DNA from 3 places in the Pseudoalteromonas sp. MelDa3 genome. Region 2 is predicted to be linked to each of the others. Evidence: predicted binding sites of a transcription regulator. Region 2 holds the regulator's gene; each other region holds the start of a gene.
What was found. Region 2 encodes LexA, which represses DNA repair genes until DNA is damaged. Its sites were predicted from a motif close to TACTGTATNNNNATACAGTA; they were not measured.
Positions count from the first base shown of each region.

Region 1: a site for LexA is predicted at 2,455-2,474, ahead of dinB (DNA polymerase IV). Genes of this name have one in related genera too.
Region 3: a site for LexA is predicted at 4,475-4,494, ahead of uvrD (DNA helicase II). Genes of this name have one in related genera too.

Region 1 covers NZ_PJBR01000012.1:15,445-23,000, reverse strand. The annotation lists gene CXF89_RS04590 (ABC transporter substrate-binding protein) at 1-184, opposite strand, end outside; gene CXF89_RS04585 (aldo/keto reductase) at 301-1,353, opposite strand; gene CXF89_RS04580 (acyl-CoA thioesterase) at 1,363-1,797, opposite strand; gene dinB (DNA polymerase IV) at 2,490-3,542, shown strand; gene CXF89_RS04570 (M17 family metallopeptidase) at 3,672-5,192, shown strand; gene CXF89_RS04565 (methyl-accepting chemotaxis protein) at 5,281-6,918, opposite strand; gene CXF89_RS04560 (S9 family peptidase) at 7,065-7,556, opposite strand, start outside.
Region 2 covers NZ_PJBR01000089.1:8,549-16,104, reverse strand. The annotation lists gene CXF89_RS15150 (endonuclease) at 1-488, opposite strand, end outside; gene CXF89_RS15145 (DnaJ C-terminal domain-containing protein) at 720-1,688, shown strand; gene CXF89_RS15140 (chaperone modulator CbpM) at 1,688-2,008, shown strand; partial or broken gene CXF89_RS15135 (hypothetical protein) at 2,084-2,809, opposite strand; gene CXF89_RS15130 (hypothetical protein) at 3,123-3,503, shown strand; gene CXF89_RS15125 (PaaI family thioesterase) at 3,504-3,944, opposite strand; gene lexA (transcriptional repressor LexA) at 4,112-4,729, shown strand; gene coxB (cytochrome c oxidase subunit II) at 5,213-6,355, shown strand; gene ctaD (cytochrome c oxidase subunit I) at 6,355-7,556, shown strand, end outside.
Region 3 covers NZ_PJBR01000241.1:119-7,674, forward strand. The annotation lists tRNA gene CXF89_RS20170 (tRNA-Met) at 216-292, opposite strand; tRNA gene CXF89_RS20175 (tRNA-Met) at 355-431, opposite strand; tRNA gene CXF89_RS20180 (tRNA-Met) at 511-587, opposite strand; gene cysQ (3'(2'),5'-bisphosphate nucleotidase CysQ) at 724-1,527, opposite strand; gene nudE (ADP compounds hydrolase NudE) at 1,520-2,092, opposite strand; gene yrfG (GMP/IMP nucleotidase) at 2,154-2,801, shown strand; gene CXF89_RS20200 (dUTP diphosphatase) at 2,817-3,440, opposite strand; gene CXF89_RS20205 (YacL family protein) at 3,546-3,914, opposite strand; gene CXF89_RS20210 (hypothetical protein) at 4,031-4,255, opposite strand; gene uvrD (DNA helicase II) at 4,559-6,724, shown strand; gene CXF89_RS20220 (tRNA(Met) cytidine acetyltransferase TmcA domain-containing protein) at 6,702-7,556, shown strand, end outside.

The DNA of each region.
Region 1 (7,556 bases), on a different contig from region 2:
TGAGTTGCTCGGTTAGGTTGTCGCAAATACCGCCTTGTGGTGCACTTTCGCTTTTAGCTATATGAAAAGGGGGCGTGTAACTTTGCAGCCAAATAATTTCTTCTAGAGGCTGTAATTTTTGTTCAACAGCATGCGCGTTAAATACAATTAATAGACAAAATGCATAGTATCCGTTTTTCAGCATTGATAAGTGTTCGTTGAATTAAGAAAACTTAATTAAAGTATAGTGTTGGTTGTAGTAGGGTCAAATATTTTAGTTAAAAGCAGCCTTGTTCAAGGCTGCTTTTAACTGGTATATGCTTAATAAGGCATAGGATAGTTTTTAAATATAGTGTTAATCTCACTAAGAATTTCGTCGTTTAACGTGATGTTAAATGCATCAATATCTTCTTTCAATTGGGCTATGTTTGTTGCACCAATAATTGAAGAGGTTACGCCATCTACTTGGTTACACCATGCGAGTGCTAGTTGTGCTGGAGTAATATTGTTTGCATGAGCCAGCTCAACATACTGCTTAGTGGCTTGCTCTGCATTGGGTGTATCTCTAAAAATACCGTTGCGCTGCATGAAGGTCCAACGAGATCCTTCAGGACGGGCACCGTTTAGGTATTTACCCGTTAATAAACCAGCCGCTAAAGGCGACCACGGTAAGTAGGCAATATCTTCGTGTACACATTGCTCTATTAAATACGGCCAGTCTTTAGCGTGCGCTAAGCTAAACTCATTTTGAATAGATACCATACGCGGTAAGTTATGCTCTTTGGCCAAACTTAAAAACTGGCTTATACCCCATGGCGTATCGTCAGATAAACCGCAGTGCTTAATTTTACCTGCTTTAACACATTCATTAAGGCCTTCTAGAATATCAAGCATACTAGCTTGCTGCTCTTGTGTATTTACGTCGGTAAATTTAAGAGTGCCGGGCCATGGTCTGCCAAAGTGAGGGGTAGAGCGGTTTGGCCAATGTAGTTGATATAAATCAATGTAGTCTGTTTGAAGTCGCTTAAGTGAATCGTCTACGGCTTCTATTACCGTTTGGCGCGTAATATTGCCACCATCACGTACCCACGATAATCCATTGCCTGCAATTTTTGTAGCAAGTACCACATCGCTGCGCTTTTGCTGATTACGCGATAGCCAATCGCCAATAATTTCCTCAGTTTTTCCATAGGTCTCTGGAGAGGGCGGTACCGCATACATTTCGGCTGTATCAATAAAGTTTACGCCTTGCTCTAACGCGTAGGCTATTTGTTCATCAGCATCGCTTTGAGTATTTTGTTTACCCCAAGTCATACTGCCCAAACATACTCTTGAAACGTTAATACCACTGCTGCCAAGTGGGCTGTATTGCATGAGAATTCCTTATTGCTCGTCTTGAGAGTAGCTAACTAACGCCGATAAAAGAGGCTCTGCAATGAGGGCTTTTTGGCCTGTTTCAAAATCAAACATAACCACTTTTGAAGTGCCTGTGGTTGTTATAGCGTTTTGTGCGTGACTAAATACGGTGTAATTCATAACAAATCGGTCTGTTTTTATATCAGAAATAGTAACACCGACTGTAAGCGTATCTGGGAATGTAACTGGGCGTTTATAACGAATGTTATTTTCGCTTATTACCGGGCCCACGCCATTAGGGCTTATTGTATCGAACAGATTTATTTTATTTAAGAAGTCGATTCGGGCTATTTCAAAGTAACGTAAATACACTACATTATTTACGTGTTGTAGTGCATCCATATCAGCCCACGCTACGGTGATGTCGGTATGGATAGGGTGCTGATCTTTAAACGTTTGCATTATTTATTGGCCCTTAATTTTAAAGTACTTAGATTATCAACATGGGGTTACGAGCTCAAGGTAATTAATGGCATGTTTTTTTATAAGATGATTGTACCTGTTTAATTTTAGGTCTACAGTTAAATAACACAGACAAACACAGACAAACACAAACACACACAAAGGTAAAAATATGCAGAATATAATTAATTGGTCCTTAGCTTGTTTGGTTTTTATAGCCTCTTTTACCTGTTACGCGATGGGGAATGAATCTGGCGCTATCATTTTAATGTTGGCAGGATTTTTATTTGAGGTTATGTATTGGCTACGTGGTTATAAGAGATCAGAGGACAATAAACACTTTTTTTAATCGTTAACTAGGGCCTGTTGACCTTTCAGGATTAAAATTTGTTCAATCTAGGGGCTATTTAATCGCGGCGCGAGGTTTGTGACCTAGTGGGCTAAGTAAAAACCGAGCAACAAAGAGTAAATTGCCCCTAGGCAGAACCCTTCGGGCAGCGTATGTTTGGCATTTTTGCTACGTTATCGCCTATTTATGGGGAATAACCACACTACATAGGCTCTGCCTTGCCTAAATACCAAACATACTGCTGCAAATTTAACCTCGAAAGATAAACAGGCCCTAGGCTTGCTTATCACATTTGATTCTATAATAATGACTGTATAAATAACCAGTTATTGTTGTTGTGGTGATGAAGAAGTTTATTCACATAGACATGGATTGCTTTTATGCAGCAGTAGAAATGCGAGATAATCCAAAACTTGCATGTGTACCGCTTGCTATTGGAGGCAATAGCCGACGAGGCGTGCTCTCAACCGCTAACTATATAGCTAGAGAATATGGCGTGCGATCGGCTATGTCGAACTATCATGCTAAACAATTATGCCCCGATTTAGTTATTGTCCCAGGGCGCATGGCTGTATACAAAGAAGCTTCAAATCAAATACGTGAAGTATTTAGCCGCTACACAGATTTAGTTGAACCTCTTTCTTTAGACGAAGCCTACCTAGATGTAACAGACAGCACCGCTTGTAAAGGCAGTGCTACACTTATTGCACAGCAAATAAGAGCCGATATTTACAATGCCACCGGGCTCACTGCATCAGCAGGCATTGCACCGATTAAATTTATTGCCAAAATAGCCAGCGACGAAAAAAAACCGAATGGTCAATTTGTCGTTTTGCCTCATGAGGTTGATGACTTTTTAGCGCAATTACCGCTGGGGAAAATTCCGGGGGTGGGTAAAGTAACGCTCGAAAAGCTAAATTTAAAAGGCTTATATACCGGCAAGGATGTACGTGAAAAAGGCGTTAACTGGATGCAGCAACATGTGGGTAATTTTGGTGTGTCGCTTTATCAAAAATGTGCAGGTGAATATGTTGGTAAAGTATCAACAGATCGCATCAGAAAGTCGCTGAGTGTTGAGCATACCTACGAATACAACAAAACAAGTTTGCAAGAGTGCTTAGATGAGCTGCCAAAATTGTTAGACGAATTAGTTTTAAGGCTTAATAAACAGCAATTACAAAACCGTATTAATAAGCTGAGTGTTAAAGTGAAGTTTGCAAATTTTGTAGTGACCTCAGCCGATCAGGCATACCACGAGCTAAACACAGAAATATTTATTCAACTCCTTACTAAGGCCTACCAACGAGGGCTACAACAACCTGTAAGATTACTTGGCATAGGCGTTGGTATTAAAAGCGAGCCAGAACAAAACTTTCAACTTAGTATTCTCGATTAAGCTGTAAAGCCTGTAACTCCAAGTTGCCATTTATTGGCAGGTTGTATAATTAGCCCATCGCACCTTGCTGGTCTTCAATATTTAAATCGACGATAATAGGGGCTTATGTTTTCTAACAGGACTTTATTTATGGCATACCCTCAAGCGGCTAGTGCAAGCCTTGAATGCACATCTCATGATGCGCTTATTATTATTAGTGATGACTTTTCTCTATTACCAAATAACTCATTACGTGATGCTATTTTAGACCAAGCAAAAGTTGATTCTCGTATTGGTAAACAAGTTACTTTATTATTGATTGAAAACAAACGCGTTGTACTTGCGCCAACGGGTCCGTTAAATAGAGATTACGACGATGTTCGCCGTTATTTTGATGCTGCTAAATTAGCAATTAACGAAGCAAAAGCGTCGGGTAGTGTTAACCCTGCATTATTTTTACCAAATTTAAATGGCGATAGCCGTTATCAGCATGCTTTAGAAGTTGCTTATTTAGGCGCTTGCCAAGCCTTATGGCAGCCATTAGAAGCGCGTGAATATCACGGTGAAAGTATTGAACCTATTACTCAAATTGGTTTAGTTGGCGCAAGCGAGCAAACAATTAAAGCTGTTAATGCAATTGCTGCGGGCCAATATGCCGCGCGTGACTTATGTGGCACCGAACCTGAGCGTATGGCTCCACCACGTTTTGCTGATTACTGCGTTGATTTATTTAAAGGCTCAAACATTGCGGTTGACGTAATTGATGATATTGCAGCTATTGATAAAAACTACCCAATGCTAAGCACTGTTGCTCGTGCATCGTATGCAGTTGAGCGCCATCACCCACGTGTTGTTAAGCTTGAATATGTACCAGAGGGCGAAATTACTCGTACACTTATGTTTGTAGGTAAGGGTCTTGTATACGATACAGGCGGTGCAGATTTAAAAGTAGGTGGTCATATGGCAGGCATGAGTCGCGATAAAGGTGGCGCAGCTTCTGTTGCGGGCTTTATGAAAGCCGTTGCGGATTATCAGCCTAAAGGCGTTAAAGTAGTATCGTACTTGGCTGTTGTTCGTAACTCTATTGGCTCGGATTGTTTTGTGCCAGATGAAATTATTACTAGCCGCGAAGGTATCCGTGTACGCATTGGTAATACCGATGCAGAAGGGCGCTTAGCAATGGGCGACCTGCTTAGCGAAATGAAAGATTTAGCTAAAGGCGAAATAAACCCAACGTTATTTACTGTAGCTACATTAACGGGTCACGCGGCACGTGCAATGGGTCCTTACGGTGCGTATGTTGAAAATGGTCCAGCTCGTAGCGCTGGTGTTTCACGTCAAATAGCTGACCTTGGAGATTTGTGGGCAGATGGCGCAGAAGTATCGCGTTCACGCCGTGAAGATTATGATTTTATTAAACCGCGTACGTTAGCTGACGATGTACTTTCTAGTAATAATGCCGCATCTGCAGTTACAGCCCGTGGGCATCAGTTCCCAATGGCGTTTATGGCTATTGTAGGCGGGCTAGATAAGCACGGTAACGACTCTGCGCAACCTCTACCATATGTTCATATGGATATTGCAGGTAGCGGTGTTGAAGGTGGTGATTGGCAACATGGTAAGCCAACTGCGGCATCTGTAACTAGCTTGTTTGCACGTTATTGTTTGTAATACTCAATAAGTTATCGCTTTAAAAAGAAAGCCCCAAATTATAAGTCATAATTTGGGGCTTTTTAATTAATACTCAATAAGTTATCGCTTAATCTAGTTTAAATAGATTAACGACGCTCGATAGTTGTTGGCTACTTTGTTTTAGCTTATCGCTGGCACCGGTTAACTGCTTGGTATTGTCGAGTGACTTTTCGGTTGAATGCGACAAATCGTTTATTCGTAAATTAACCTCATCGGCCGCTTGAGTTTGTTGTTCTGTGGCGCGAGCTATTTGACTATTCATTTCTGTGATTATCGATACGAGTCTTTCTATTTCATTAAGAGACGTATTAGCTAGTGATGCTTGCTCTACGGTTGAAAGCGAAAGCGCTTGGCTTGATTTAACGGCTTCAACAGCTGCTTTTGCACCTTCTTGAAGTTTGGTTATCATAGCTTGAATTTCATCAGTGCTTTGTCCTGTACGGCTTGCTAAAGTGCGCACTTCATCGGCAACCACAGCAAAGCCTCGACCATGTTCGCCCGCCCGTGCTGCCTCAATTGCTGCGTTTAATGCGAGCAAATTAGTTTGCTCCGAAATACTCCTAATAACATCAAGTACTGAACCAATATTGTGACTTTCGTTTGCTAGGTCTTCGGTTACACGACTTACTGTTTCTATATTGCTAGAAAGTGTTTCTATTGCTGTAATTGTTTGAGCCACTACATTTTTGCCAGTAGATGCATTTTTAGCTGCATCGTTTGCTGCTTGCTCAGCGGCTTCTGCATTACGGCTTACGTCATGTATTTGATGGGTCATTTGCTCCATAGCGGCTGCTACTTGTGTTGAACTGTCGTTTTGTAGTTCAATGTATGAGTGACTCGTTTTACTTGATTCATCAACTGTATATGCATGTTCACCCACATCAGTTGCGCTTTGTGATACATCAACTAAAGATTTACGCATTTTTGATATAAAAGAGTTAAATGAATGAGATAGCTCTGAGATTTCGTCATTTCCTTCTTCATTTAAACTACGTGTTAAATCGCCTTCACCTTGCGATATATCTTTCATCATATCGGCGGCCAATCGTGTTGGTGCAACAATGCTCCTACCTATGTAGTAACTAAGTAAAATAACGGCAAATATCATTACAACGGCATTAATAATTATTAAATTTCGTTGTTCTTCAAATGCGGTATCAATTGAATCAAGGTAAACACCAGATCCAATAATCCATTGCCATTGGTTAAATCCTTTAACAAATGCAATTTTATCGACAGGTTTATCTTTTCCGGGTTTTGGCCATTTATACGGTATAAAACCTTCACCAGAACTTTTGACAATATTTACCATATCAACAAACAATGCTTTACCGTCTGGGTCTTTATTATTGGTTAAATCTTTTCCTTCGAGTGCCGGTTTTATGGGGTGCATTATCATTTCTGGTTGGTAGTTATTAATCCAAAAGTAATTAGTATTGTCGTATCTGAGGGCGCGAATGGCTTGCATTGCTTGTGATTGAGCTTGTTGTTGTGTGAGTTTTTTATTTTGCTCAAGCGTATAATAATGATCAATAACGCTATATGCGGTTTCTACTACATTTTGTGTTTTTAGGTATTGCTCGTTTTTAAGTGCATCGTATTGATGAGTTAAGCTAGAAATACTTAATACGATTAAACCAAAAACAACAATTCCTACCAAAATGGCGAAACGTTGGAAAATACTAAAACGACGAAGGTTGGGCATACATTTATCCTTTATAAGTTTGCACTGATAGGTGCATAGAATAAGCGTAGCTAAAAAGTATATTTAATCTAGGCTCAACAACCATTAAGACAAAAAAAAGGCTGATTTATCAATCAGCCTTTATTCTACTTTTTAAACGTGTTTAACTATTTAACATCAAAATGACGATTAAAGAAGTTAGTAATTGTTTGATGTAAGTGCGTTTGTACCTGTTTACCACGTAAGCTGTGTTTAGAGCCTGGGTAGGTCATCATTTCAAACTGTTTCTCATTATCTTGAAGCTGCTTAAATAATTTAGTGGAATGAGTAAACAACACATTGTCGTCTGCCATGCCATGGTAAATCATTAATGGACCTTTTAAGCCATCAGCGTAAGGAAAAACAGCACTGTCTTCATAGCCCTTAGCGTTTGTATCAGGGTGACCTAAATAACGCTCAGTATAATGTGTATCGTATAGTGCCCAATCGGTTACAGGTGCACCTGACACGCCTGCTTGAAAGTAGTCACCCGCTTTAAACATAGTCATAAGTGCCATGTAGCCACCGTAACTATGACCATAAACACCAATGCGTTGTGGGTCTACAAAATCAAGAGTACGTAAAAACTCTACGCCTTTAATTTGATCTGCCACTTCAAC
Region 2 (7,556 bases):
TTAAAGTTTACTTTTACTTCGCAACGACCATATTGTGTGGCGTTTTCGCTAAGCATGCCAAAACGATAATTAGAGCGATCGGCATTAATTTCGCCAATAGCTGGCGCTAAGTTATTTATATCGGCTTCCATTTTTCTAAATTTAGCACTTACTTTACGGCAGTTTTTACGTCCGCCATCTTGCCAACATTGTAGCTGATGACCAAATTCCCACGCCGGAACAATGTGTTCCCATTCAATACGTAGTGCTCGTACATTTACTTTGCCTGAGCGGGTAAGTGTATTTCGAGGAATGTAACCACAGTTAGAAGGATCAGGAATGAGTTTTTTGCCTTCTTTTTTAATATCACAACCGCAGTAAATACTTTTGGCGTTGTCAGGGAGGGTTTTAATTAAATGTCTTTTAGCCGTTGAAAAACGGGTAAATTGTTCGGCTGATACCGAAACGCACACACAACAAGCCAGTAAGGCCAGAATAAATCGAGTCATATCCATCACAAATGTGAACTACAGGAACAGGCAGTTTAAAGCCTTGAAGATAAAAGATAAAGTTAACTTAAGGCCTGCACTTATATTACTAAAAAGTGTCCGATTAATTTTTTATTCAAAGTTATTTTCACTATTCATTTATTTCTTACTATTTATCGTATTTTAACCACACAAGATTATACGTTAAGGAGTATGCTTAAAGCTTACTCAATATGGGGATTTGGATTGCAAATGAAATTTGTTGATTATTATGCAGTGCTCGGAATATCGCCTGATGCAGACGATAAAGCGGTTAAAGTAGCTTATAAAAAATTAGCCAGAAAATATCACCCAGATGTAAGCAAAGAGCCTCAAGCAGAAGATAAGTTTAAAGAAATAGCAGAAGCTTACGAAGTCATTCATAACAAAGAAGAACGCACTAAATACGACGAGTTACGTCGTCATCAACAAAATCGTGCTCGTCAACAGCAAGGTAATTATGGTGGTAACAATGCCTCATCGCAAAGTAATTATCAGCAAAGCGATCCTCAAACCGATCAAGAGTTTTCTGATTTTGTTAATTCAATGTTTGGCGGCGCCGGTGGATTCAATCGTTCCGGGCAGAGCAGAAGTAACGCCGCTCGCGCGCAAAAAGGACAAGATGTGGAAATAGAGTTCCCGATTTTTCTTGAAGAGACTTTAGTTGATACCGTTAAGCCTGTTGAGTTTATGTTACCGCAGCGAGATAGTAGTGGTCGTGTCTCTGAAATTAAAAAATCACTTAAAGTGAAAATTCCCGCAGGTTCAGTAAATGGCGAACGAATTCGACTAAAAGGGCAAGGCGGATTAGGGTCAGCGAACGGGCAAAATGGCGACTTGTACTTACAAATTAGTTTAGTGCCCCACCCATTATTTGATGTTGAAGGTCATAACCTAAATATAGTCGTCCCTCTTGCACCATGGGAAGCGGCTCTTGGTACAAAAATAAATTTACCTACGTTGGCAGGCAAAATCCAATTAACTATTCCATCTAATAGTCAGTCTGGTCAACGCTTGCGTATTAAAGGTAAGGGATTAATGAGTAAAAAAGCCAAAGGTGATTTATTTGCTGTGCTTAAAATTGTTAATCCAACATCTGTTGATGATACCAGTAAAAAACTTTGGGAAGAATTAGCCGAAAAAGCTCACTTTGATCCCCGTAATAACTGGAGCAAGCCATAATGCAAATTATCGTGACACAAAAAGATGATTTACTTACTAGCAAAGAGCTATGTTTGAGTAGTGATATTAGCGAAGCAATTTTATATGAGCTAGTTGAGCACAATATTGCGGTTCCAATTGAGGGGAAGCATGTTACGCAGTGGCAATTTACGGTATCTGCAGTGACCTTAGTTAAAAAAGCGGCCCGTATTCAACATGACTTTTCGTTAGATTGGTCGGCAATAGCTTTAGTTTTACAATTGCTGGATGAGCGTGATGAGTTGATTTTCGAAAACGAAATGTTAAAGCGACATTTGAGTCGATTTAAACACTTGGAATAAAATCTGCCCTTGGGTACTTCCTAGGGCTTATTTACTCTTTGGTGAGAGTGCGCTAGTTCTTAAAAACCAATATGACTACTTTGATTTATTCTTACTTTTAATTCGGATAAATCGTTTTAGTCGTATGTTTTGCATAAGTAGTAATATTCCACTTAGGCAAAAAAGTACGCTGGTTGCTGCAAAACTAATAAGCAGCGGATTATTAAAATCCTCTCGCTCATCGTAATCCATAATATGTAACATCCAAAAAAAGTCGAAAATTCGCCATAGTGTGCTGCGAACGGTGATAACTTTACCGTTATTTTCTGACAAATACAGTGTTGTGTTAAATGTGTCGTCAAATTGTACCTGCCAAACATTGGTTTTATATCCAACTTCTCGCATACCTTGCTTTAGCAGTACAGCGCTTGTCACTTGAGCATCAATAAGTAAGTGTGCTTTAGCATTTGCGGTAATTTGTATTTTAGTTGGCGGCTCAAAAGGCCGGCCTGTTATACCGTTAAAGCTTTGCTGTTCATCTTTATTTATTACTGTAATTATAGGTGTGGTTAAAAAGTTCTCAAAAATTATTTATGTTGGATTAACCACCTGAGATGCAATATCGTTAAGGGAGGCAACATAATCAGCCTGCGTAAATGGGTTATTAAGAGTACGTGTTGCAAGATGCTCCCCATGAACTTTATCAAGAGGAATAGCGCTCATGACTAAACCGCCTAATAGCCAAGCTAAAATTTGTAATGTGAGCAAATAACCGAGCCATTTATGTAACTTGCGAGCATACTTAAATATTTTTTTATTCATGTTTTAGTCTTATTATTTTTAGAGGCTAGTTTATTACATTAATGGGATTAGTTACTGCGACATTTTGTCGCAGTTTAAACTATAGCTTACTGTAATCATTTAAAAATAAAAAAGATTACACTTAAATTGCTAACATGACTTATTTGTTTAATTGAGCTGAGTGTTTGATATCCAGCTAGCTTTAAACGCTAAAAAATACTTAAAAGCTGCGAAATATCTATATAAAGTGGTTAATAGAGCATAGTTGATTTGGTATAACGGTAAAACTGCGTTAAAGTTTGCAATGAAATTATTAGAGGATAAATACGAAACGATGTCGGAAATTCAATTTTTAAATGTAGATCTTGAGCTTGAATCAAAGCAAGATATTAGTTTGCTAGTGGCAGACTTGAAAAAAGTCGCGACGATTTTACATTATGACAAAGACGAATACCGTCAATTAGCGCGTATTGAAGCAACAGGTGTAGTAAACACGCCTGACAAAGCAATAAACCATATATGTGAGCTTATTGAATCGTGTTCGCGTAACGCGCTAAAGCAATGGTTAAGCTGTTCACGTAGAACGTTTGATATTGGTTTTGAATCAGGCACTTCCCCTAAGTGCTTTAATCAAGCCTTAGATGCAGATACATTACTACGTATATCTGCGATTGGTGCGGGTATGGAAATTACAATTTACCCAATCGAAAAGTAACTACCTTCGCTCTACGACTGCTGCGGTCATTTTTGATACGCAGCACAGCTCATTGCGGCTATTTGTAATTTTTATTTCCCACACTGAACTACGTTTGCCAATATGAAACGCTCTTGCCGTTGCTGTTAAAGTGCCGTTGCGAGATGCTTTTAAATGACTTGCGCTAATTTCCTGCCCCACGCAGTAAAATTTTGTAAAATCGACAACAAAGTTAGCTGCATAGCTGGCAACTGTTTCGGCAAGTACAACGTTAGCACCGCCGTGAACCATTCCCATTGGGTTATGATGCTCAGGAATTGCCGGCATAGTGGCTACTAAGTAATCATCACCAATTTCAGTGACTTCTATTCCCATGGTTTTCATTAATGTTCCTTGGCCATCAATGCCTTGTTCTAACTGCTTGCACAGCTCTAAAGTGATGGGCTGGTACCAAATACTCATAATGACTCCTTTGCTTTTTTAATCATTTATAAACCTAGCTTTAGTTATATCCCTAAAATGTACACAAGTGAAATTACTTTGGCTATTTTAAGGCTTAATTTAAATTTGCGATTTTTATTTAACTGTATATACTCACAGTTAAATGTACTGTATGGAAAACCAGTTGTATGCGACCATTAACGAACCGCCAAGCTCAAATACTCGAACTAATTAAAGTTTTTATTAAAGACACTGGTATGCCTCCTACACGTGCTGAAATAGCGCAAACATTAGGTTTTAAAAGTGCCAATGCTGCTGAAGAACATTTAAAAGCACTTGCTAAAAAAGGCGCAATTAAAATGAAACCAGGTGCAAGCCGTGGTATTCAATTAATTGAAGAAGAAGAGCCAGAACAATTAGGTTTACCGCTTATAGGGCGTGTTGCTGCTGGTTCACCTATTTTGGCGCAAGAGCACGTTGAAAGTCACTGCAAAATCGATCCATTAATGTTTAAACCGGCTGCAGATTTTTTACTACGCGTTAACGGTATGAGCATGAAAGATATTGGTATTATGGATGGTGATTTACTTGCTGTACATCGTACTCAAACCGCTGAAAACGGGCAAGTTGTTGTTGCCCGCCTAGACGAAGACGTAACTGTAAAACGTCTTGAGAAAGCGGGTCGTAAAGTATTACTTCATGCTGAAAACGACGATTTTGAATCTATTGAAGTAGATCTTGAGAATGAGTCTTTTAATATTGAAGGCTTAGCCGTTGGCGTTATAAGAAACGCTGATTGGATGTGACTTTAAAAATAGCTTTTAAACAAGCAGTTTTATAAATGCGTACTAATTAGTACGCATTTCCTGTTTTAAATTCGCACTAAAAATAGGGCATAAATAGCTCACTGACAATTTAAGCTGTAAACTTTTTTGCACTTATATTTTCCTCCTCCGAATGCGTTAAACCCCTTTGTTTTGCTCATCTTTTGAACTTCCTGTTACCTAGTTGGTTACTGATTTTTTATTAATTACTCAATATCACCTGATTGTTTTTTATACTAAAACTTGCTTGTTGTTCATTTTTTAGCTAATTATTAATGTGCTGAGCTAATAATAACTCACAGCTTTTTAGTTTTGAGAACACACAATATACACAAACACGTTGTTGGCGCAGCAAAACCAATCAATATTAAATGAGATTGACTAAAAAAATAAAAATAACGAATTGGCGTTTAAGCCGTATGCCTCTTCGCTTTGCATTCGCAATAGCATCAAAGGAGCCGTCACATGGGTAAACTGACCTCTACCTTGTGGCTTATATTATGTGTTTTTTCGCACCCAGTTTTGGCAAACAGCCAATACAATATGCGCAAAGGCGTAACCGATATAAGCAATAATGTATATCAGCTGCACATGACCATATTTATAATATGTTGTGTGATTGGGGTGATAGTGTTCGCAATTATGTTTTGGGCACTTATTCATCACCGCAAATCTAAAGGGGCTGTACCTGCCCAATTTCACGAAAGCACTAAAGTAGAAATACTTTGGACTGCAATCCCGTTTGTTATTTTAATTGCTATGGCAGTACCAGCCACTAAAACCCTAATTGCAATGGAAGATGCCAGCAAAGCTGATCTCACTATTAAAATTACAGGCTCGCAATGGAAATGGCATTATGAATATATGGGTGAAGATGTAGAGTTCTACTCTATTTTATCTACCCCGCAAGATGAAATAGCGAATCTTGCAGATAAAAATCCTAACTACTTACTTGAGGTTGATAAACCTCTCGTACTGCCAATAAATCAAAAAGTACGATTTTTAATGACTTCTGACGATGTTATTCACTCTTGGTGGGTACCTGATTTTGCAGTTAAAAAAGATGCGAATCCCGGCTTTATAAACGAAACATGGACGAACATAAACGAAGAAGGTACTTACCGAGGCCAATGTGCTGAGTTGTGTGGTAAAGATCATGGCTTTATGCCCGTTGTGGTGGTCGCTAAATCTGAGGCTGATTTTAAAACGTGGCTTGCAGATGCAAAGCAAGCTAAACAAAAAGCAGCATTAGCAGATGCCGCATTACTTGATAAAACCCTCCCAAAAGAAGAATTAATGACTTTAGGCGAACAAGTATATATGGCCAATTGTGCTGCATGTCATCAGCCTACTGGCATGGGGTTACCGGGTGTATTTCCTGCACTTAAAGGCAGCCCTATAGTGCTTGGCGATATAAAAGATCACATTGATGTAGTTATCCATGGGCGACCCGGTACGGCAATGCAAGCATTTGCCAAACAGTTATCTATAAAGCAATTAGCAGCGGTTATTACTTATAAACGTAATGCGTGGGGTAATGATACGGGTGATGTTATTCAACCGAGTCAAATACAGGCAGCACTTGATGCCAAAGTGGAGGCGAACTAATGAGTAGCATAGTAGAACAACCTAACGCCAATGAAGCTCATCATGCTCATCACCCAGCTAAGGGTTTTAAACGCTGGCTTTACACAACTAATCATAAAGATATAGGTAGTTTATATTTAATTTTTTCGCTGACCATGTTCTTAATTGGTGGTGGAATGGCCATGGTGATCAGAGCTGAATTATTTCAACCAGGTTTACAGTTGGTCGATCCTCACTTTTTTAATCAAATGACCACAGTGCATGGTTTAATTATGGTGTTTGGTGCGGTTATGCCGGCCTTTACAGGCCTTGCTAACTGGATGATACCACTCATGATTGGCGCGCCAGATATGGCATTGCCAAGAATGAATAACTGGAGCTTTTGGATTTTACCGTTTGCGTTTTTAATCCTATTGGCATCGTTATTTATGCCTGGTGGGGGTCCTGCATTTGGCTGGACTTTTTATGCACCACTGTCTACAACATACAGTAATGACAATACTGCATTGTTTGTATTTGCCGTACATATTATGGGGATTAGCTCAATAATGGGCGCAATCAATGTGATTGTAACTATAGTGAACTTACGTGCCCCAGGCATGACATGGATGAAGTTGCCCTTATTTGTATGGACGTGGTTAATTACTGCCTTTTTATTAATAGCGGTAATGCCAGTGCTTGCAGGGGCTGTCACTATGGTACTTACCGATAAGTATTTTGCGACCAGCTTTTTTGATGCCGCAGGCGGTGGCGACCCGGTGATGTTCCAACACATTTTTTGGTTTTTTGGTCATCCCGAAGTATACATAATGATTCTTCCTGCCTTTGGCATTATATCTACAATAGTACCTACCTTTTCTCGTAAAAAACTTTTTGGCTATGCCTCAATGGTATACGCCACATCCTCCATAGCACTATTGAGCTTTATTGTATGGGCTCATCATATGTTTACCACTGGGATGCCGGTCGCTGGCGAGTTGTTTTTTATGTACGCGACCATGCTTATATCGGTACCTACAGGAGTAAAAGTATTTAATTGGGTTGCCACAATGTGGAAAGGCTCAATAACTTTTGAAGTGCCAATGCTTTTTAGTATTGCGTTTATTGTGCTGTTTACCTTAGGTGGCTTTTCGGGGTTGATGCTGGCAATTACACCTGCTGACTTTCAGTACCACGATACTTATTTTGTAGTGGCGCATTTTCATTATGTATTAGTAACAGG
Region 3 (7,556 bases), on a different contig from region 2:
GCTATTTTGTTTTGAATTTTTAGATATTTAATTTCAGTGGTTGCGGGAGCTTGAGTTTGTAAAAAGCGAACCGACGACCTTCGCTTACTTGTGCAAAGTGTTTTGCGCAGTAACGGTGAGTTTTATAATTATAAGAATTTATTAAACTGCAGACGCAAAAAATCACTCGATAAAGAGTGCTATTTTGTTTTAACTTTTTAGGTATTTAATTTCAGTGGTTGCGGGAGCCGGATTTGAACCGACGACCTTCGGGTTATGAGCCCGACGAGCTACCAGACTGCTCCATCCCGCGCCTGAAATTTGTAGACTTGTTTAAAGTTGCTTACATTACAACTTGGCTTCCAATTAAAGAATTGGTTGCGGGAGCCGGATTTGAACCGACGACCTTCGGGTTATGAGCCCGACGAGCTACCAGACTGCTCCATCCCGCGCCTGTATATTTTAAGTCTATCGACTACTTTATTTTATCTCTTAAGCTAGAGTTTACAGTAACCAAATCTTATAAAAAATTGGTTGCGGGAGCCGGATTTGAACCGACGACCTTCGGGTTATGAGCCCGACGAGCTACCAGACTGCTCCATCCCGCGCCTGTAATTTCTTTAAAACATTTTCGTAATATTTACGAGCCTGCCTTGAAGAGAGCGCTACTATATAGGAATAAACATTTAATGCAAGGCCTAAACTAATTAAAGTTGTTCAACCGAACAAAAAGCAATCAAATTGCTATTCTACGCTCAACCTTTGATGCGGATTAATCATTTTTTGCCATTCCCAGTCTGGATGTCCCATCACTATAAAGTCAGGGTTCTCAGTACTCTCGCGTTGGTTGTACGTTAGCGGGTTAAATTCTGCATCGGTAATACAACCACCGGCTTCTTCAACAATAACTTGTGAAGCGCCTGTATCCCACTCTCCCGTTGGACCAATTCTTAAAAAACAATCTGCTTTGCCTTCTGCAACAGTACAAGCTTTTAATGAGCACGAACCAATAGCAATAGTTGTAAACTGACTATTTAAATACTGACTCACCGCTTCTATTTTTTGGCGGCGGCTCACTGCAAGCGTCAAGTTCTCTGGCGGCGCTACAGATATTTGCTTATCAATTGAGTTTTCACGTTTAAAGGCACCATTTTTAGCTGTAGCAAAATAAGTCACACCTTTTGCAGGCCAATGAATAACTCCAAGCACAGGATGATTATTTTCAATCAATGCAATGTTTACTGCAAAGTCGCCACTTTCTAAAATAAATTCGCCTGTACCATCCATCGGATCGAGTAACCAATAACGCTGCCAGTCCTGTCTGTCGGCGAGTGCAGGTATAGGTGTTTCTTCCGACATAATTGGGATATCGGGCGCTAAGACTTTTAATCCAGCAACCAGTACGTCATTTGCTGCTAAGTCAGCTTTGGTAACAGGCGTATTATCTGATTTCTCTTGTTGGCCAATATCACCTTTTTTATAAATGGCCATAATTGCATCGCCAGCACGCTCAGCTAATTCAATACACGGTTCGATTAATTTATTCATCGGCAGCTCCAGACGCTAAATACTTATCTAATAATAGCAAAGCTGCAACACTGCGTGCTTCGGTAAAATCTTCTTGGTCTAATAATGACTGCCACTGAGTTAATGGCCACTTAACAACAACAAGCGGCTCTGGTTCGTCGCCAATAAGGGTTTGTGGGTATAATTGCTTAGCAAATAAAATATGCATAGTGGCATTAAAGTAACTCGGCGCCATTGTTACTGTTCTTAATGGTTTAAAATACTCAGCACCAAAGCCAATTTCTTCTTTAAGCTCTCTGTTAGCAGCTTGCTCTGGCGTTTCGCCCGGATCGATTAAGCCTTTAGGAAAACCTAACTGGTAATCGTTTGTGCCCGCACAGTATTCACGTACAAGTAGTAATTCGTTGTCTGCACTTAACGGAACAATCATCACTGCTCCCCGGCCACCGCCGCGAATTCGCTCATACTGGCGCTCTTCGTTATTAGAAAACTTTAGCTCTAAAGACTCCACAGTAAACAGGCGGCTTTTAGCGACAACATTGTTACTGAGGATTTGTGGTGGTGTTGGGTGCTTTTTCTGTGTCATTGGCGTTAATTTGCTATCATGGCAGTTAGTTCAATAATAAACCTTATAAGTTGAAATTCCTATGTTAAATTGGTCAAAAATCGATACCGTTTTGCTCGACATGGATGGAACATTACTCGATTTACATTACGACAGTCATTTTTGGCTTAACGTTATTCCTCAACAACACGCATTAGCAAGGGGCATTAGCCTAGATGCAGCTAAAGCAGATATTTTAAAACGCTATCAAGCTGTGAGCGGTCAAATACAGTGGTATTGTTTAGATTATTGGGAGCAGCAATTAAGCTTGCCTATAATGGAGCTTAAACGAGAGTCTCAGCATTTAATTAAAATGCGCGAAGACGTACCTCATTTTTTAACTGAGCTTAAAAAAGCAGGCAAAGAGTTAATTTTACTTACCAACGCCCACCCTGAGAGTGTCATGCTTAAATTTGAGCATACAGCGATTGATAACTACCTAGATGGCGTAGTGTCGACTCATGAATATGGAGTAAGTAAAGAGCAACAAAGTTTGTGGCACCAAGTACAAAAAGACTTAGGATTTAATAAGCAGCGCACTTTGTTTGTAGATGACAGTGTGCCGGTTTTGAATGCCGCACGAGAATACGGCATTGAGCACTTACTTGCAGTTGCTAACCCAGATAGCCAACAACCACATAACGAAATAGCCGATTACCTAAGTGTTACCGACTATCGTAAGATTATCTAACTCAACTTACGTGACTTAAATTTTTGGGTAACGCGCTTCTAGCCCTTGATATACTAACTTTGCAAAATCTGCATGTTCTGTATCAAGGCTTTTAACTACTTCAACTAAATGCTCGTTATCTTCTTGCCCATTCCATTCTTTAATATAGCTACCATCTTTGTAACCGTGATCTTGGCGGAAAAAGTTTAACGTGTTTTTACCTACGTAGCCGCGATATAAATCATCAATATCCATACCCATTTGCGCCATACAGCCGGCAAAGGCACCTGCATTAAACGTTTTATCTGCAACTGCAGAAGCCGCTAATATCTCTAGTGTTTGTTTAAAGTCATCAGCTTGTTGAGCATTACTAAGCTCAGTTTCAAGTTGCTTTGCTAAGTCTTTATAGCTAGTTTCGCCGTCAATTCTAAGCGATAGACCAAAATGAAAAATATCAACCAACTCTAAAATAACTTGTTCAGTATCTGGTGTTTGTTTTTTCCACCATTTCCAACCATGATGATCCAACATTTCAGCACACTCAACCCAAATAGCGCGGTACCATTCAAACCCTTGAGTAAACCATTGCTCATGTACTTTAGTATTCATGGCGTTTTGCATTTCTAGCATCACTACTAGCTTGTTTAAATTGGCAGACATATCAGTTCCTGTCGTTTTGATTGGCGTAATGTTCGTTGGTGTAATAATACAGATAAAATGCTGATTGTGCATTGCTGTATATTTTTATTAGTGTGCTAGTTATGTTTATCGTGACGTCGTAAACTCATGCCATGAATCAATTAAATCAATGAAATCTTCAAAGCCACAACCACTACTTAAGCCATTTTCTTCAAGCGCTAAATCGTCATCTTGATACGCTATTAGGTCTTCGCTGTCTTGATGAAGCGCATGGGCTTCAAATAATGCTTCGTCTTTCGTTAATATTAAATCTATTTCTTGGCCTTTTAGCGTTAGCGGCTCATAGCTTGAACTCACCGATGCAATAAGCGCTTGCACCATGGCTACTTTGTCTTTGCCTATTTCTTCGTTTAGCCAGCGACCAATAATAGCGTGTTCACTGCTTATTTTAATACGTAGCCCACTAATAGGGTCGCGAATAAATTGATATTCCATAGGGTTTGCCTGTAAATCTTTAATTGCGTAATTATATACGTAAACGCCCGTAAACCACAGGACATATAAAGTAAAATAGCGCCACATGGGCGCTATTTTACTCAACTTGAAAACCGTTAACTTCGCGATCTATAACGCGCTGCGTCAATAATCGACCATAAGTAAATAATAGGCACAAGTACAAAGCCTACAAGCACATAAATTAGTGCGTAACTTATTATAATAGCGAGTGCAAAAAATATAGCCGCTAAAATACGCCCTTGCACTAACTGCCCTAAACCAGGAAAAAATATATTACATAATGCTGCGATTACGTTACCGCCAGAACCTTGATCTGCCATACTAACCTCTGTATTTATTTGATTTTATAATTATTTACTTACACACTTTATGCCAATTTATTAAAGCTTACAAATCAAATAGTTAAATTAGTCTAGATTTAGAGAGTTAGTAAATTTTGCTAACTTTAGGTCAAATTAGCAATTTTTGTTATGTGTTTTCACTTTTTTATTCGCTCAATTAATTAGCAAGTTACTCGTTTTGAACACTATTTTATAAATAGCTGTTTATAAAAACAGTATTTTATTTAGCCTAACAAAAACACCTGTTATACTGCCCACAATATTGATTAAAAAGGCGTAACGATGGACGTTTCACAATTACTCGATGGCTTAAATGACAAACAACGCGATGCCGTTGCAGCCCCACTACAAAACATGCTGGTATTAGCAGGTGCTGGGTCTGGTAAAACACGAGTGTTAGTTCATCGTATTGCGTGGCTTATGCAAGTTGAGCAAGCCTCCGCTTACAGTATTTTTGCAGTTACCTTTACTAATAAAGCCGCTAAAGAAATGCGTGGCCGCGTTGAAGAAACACTGAAAGCGCCTGTAGGTGGTATGTGGATTGGTACTTTCCATGGTTTATCGCATCGTATTTTACGTGCTCATCACCGTGAAGCTAATTTACCAGAAGCCTTTCAAATTTTAGACTCTGACGATCAGCTTAGAATGATCAAGCGCTTATTAAAATCGATGAATATTGATGATAAAAAATGGCCCGCTAAGCAATTTGGCTGGTACATAAGCGCCAAAAAAGATGAAGCACTTCGCCCTAAAGATATCCAAGCATACGATATTAATGAGCAAATGATGCTGCGTGTTTACGCCGCCTACCAAGAGGCCTGTGATAGAGCAGGCCTAGTTGATTTTGCTGAAATATTACTACGCAGCTACGAAGTGTTAAAAAATAACCCTACGTTACTGCGTCATTATCAGCAACGCTTTGCACATATGCTCGTAGACGAGTTCCAAGATACAAATACCATTCAATATGCTTGGTTAAAATTACTTGCTGGCGATACTAACAGCATTATGATTGTAGGCGACGATGACCAAAGCATTTATGGTTGGCGTGGTGCTAAAATCGAAAACATTAAACGTTTTTTAACTGACTTTAGCGCAGAAACCATTCGTCTTGAACAAAACTACCGTTCAACCGCGACTATTTTGAAAGCGTCTAACGCATTAATTCAAAATAACTCAGAACGTATGGGTAAAAGCTTGTGGACCGACGGTAACGATGGCGAGCCAATTTCTATTTATGCGGCATTTAATGAGTTAGACGAAGCACGCTTTGTAAGTAGCAAACTACGAAGCTGGTTAAATGCAGGTAATGCCCTACAAGATGCCGCAATTTTATACCGTAGTAACGCGCAATCTCGTGTACTCGAGGAGGCCATGCTGCAAGAAGGCTTAAAATACCGTATTTATGGTGGTATGCGATTCTTCGAACGACAAGAAATTAAAGATGCGTTGTCGTACTTACGCCTAGTGGGTAATCGTCAAGACGATGCCGCGTTTGAGCGTGTAATTAATACGCCAGCACGCGGTATTGGCGATAAAACATTGAGCCATATACGAGATTGTGCTCGAGCAGAATCGTTACCGCTTTGGTATGCCGCAAAAGCAATTGTAGAACAACAGCACTTATCTGGTCGTGCTTCTGGTGCAGTAAGTAAGTTTGTAGAACTTGTTGAACAAATAGAAGATAAAATTAGCGATCTAACTTTGCATGAGCAAGCCAAGTACACAATTCAAACATCAGGTTTGATGGCAATGTACCAAGCTGAAAAAGGTGAAAAAGGCCGTGCTCGCGTAGAAAACTTAGAAGAGCTAATTAGCGCATGTGACCAGTACGAACTTCCTGAAGACGAAGAATACAGCTCGCCTTTACAAGGCTTTTTAGCACATACATCACTTGAGTCAGGTGAAGGACAAGCAGAAGAGCACGAAGATGCCGTTCAAATGATGACACTTCACTCAGCTAAAGGCTTAGAGTTTCCGTTAGTGTTTATGGTGGGCGTAGAAGAAGGCATGTTCCCTTCTCAGCAAAGTAACGAAGAGTCTGGTCGTTTGGAAGAAGAGCGCCGCCTTTGTTATGTAGGCATGACACGAGCAATGGATAAGTTATACATTAGCCATGCTGAGAGTCGCCGCTTATACGGGCAAGAAAAATACCATAGCCCATCACGCTTTTTACGCGAAATACCTGAGGACTGCGTAGAAGAAATCCGTATTAAAACACAGGTTTCTCGTCCACCTGCCGCCGGGCGTTTTAGCGCATCAGTTAGCCATGCCGCATTTGAAGACAGTGGTTTTAACTTAGGGCAACGAGTTTTGCATGCTAAGTTTGGTGTTGGTACCGTACTTAATTACGAAGGCAGTGGCGCGCAATCTCGCGTACAAGTTAACTTTGACGACCTTGGCAGTAAATGGTTAGTAACGGCCTATGCACGATTACAAGCTGTATAAATCTCACCTAAATGAGTTAGAACAACAACTAGCTGGCGCGTATCATCGTCAGCTAGTGTTGATTACCGGCAGCCCTGCTTGGTGTTATGAATTACTTAACTCATTAATAGATGAAAACAATACACTTGTTGTATCAAAGCAGTGCGCGATTAAAAATTCGTACTGGCCTACTCGCACTCACCAAATTTTAGGGCAAGAATTTGCTCATGCTGTTTATAATGGTTTTAGTGGTTTGCACCCTGATAAACTTGCAGCACTTACCGGCACCGTTAAAGCAGGCGGTATACTGTTTTTATTACTGCCCGAATTAAATGATTTAGCCTTTTGGCAAGACCCCTCATTAAGTACAGTGCAATCACACGGTCAGAGTATTGACTACAGTTTATTTAATAATCGTTTCGCGGCTATTATTAAGCGGTTACCCGCTTTTCATTTTAGTGAACAAAATGGCTGTATTAGTAATCTCGTCAGCTCTGTTACGGATAATAAAATTGATTATCTACCACAGCAAAACTGCGTTGAACAAATAGTAAAAGTAGCTAATGGCCGTGCCAACAGACCTTTACTCATTAATGCTGATAGAGGTAGAGGCAAGTCGGCAGCACTTGGCTTAGCTGCCGCAAAATTGACTGATAAAAAAGTAATTATTTGCAGCACTCAGTTTAAAGCGACCCATAGTAGCTTTAAACATTTAGCCAACGAGCTAAGCCTTCAATACAACGCTGAACATAAACAGCTCGCCAACTTGCACTACGTTGCACCTGACGCGTTATTAAATGCATTACCTGAGTGCGATTTATTACTCATTGATGAAGCTGCCGCGATCCCTGTT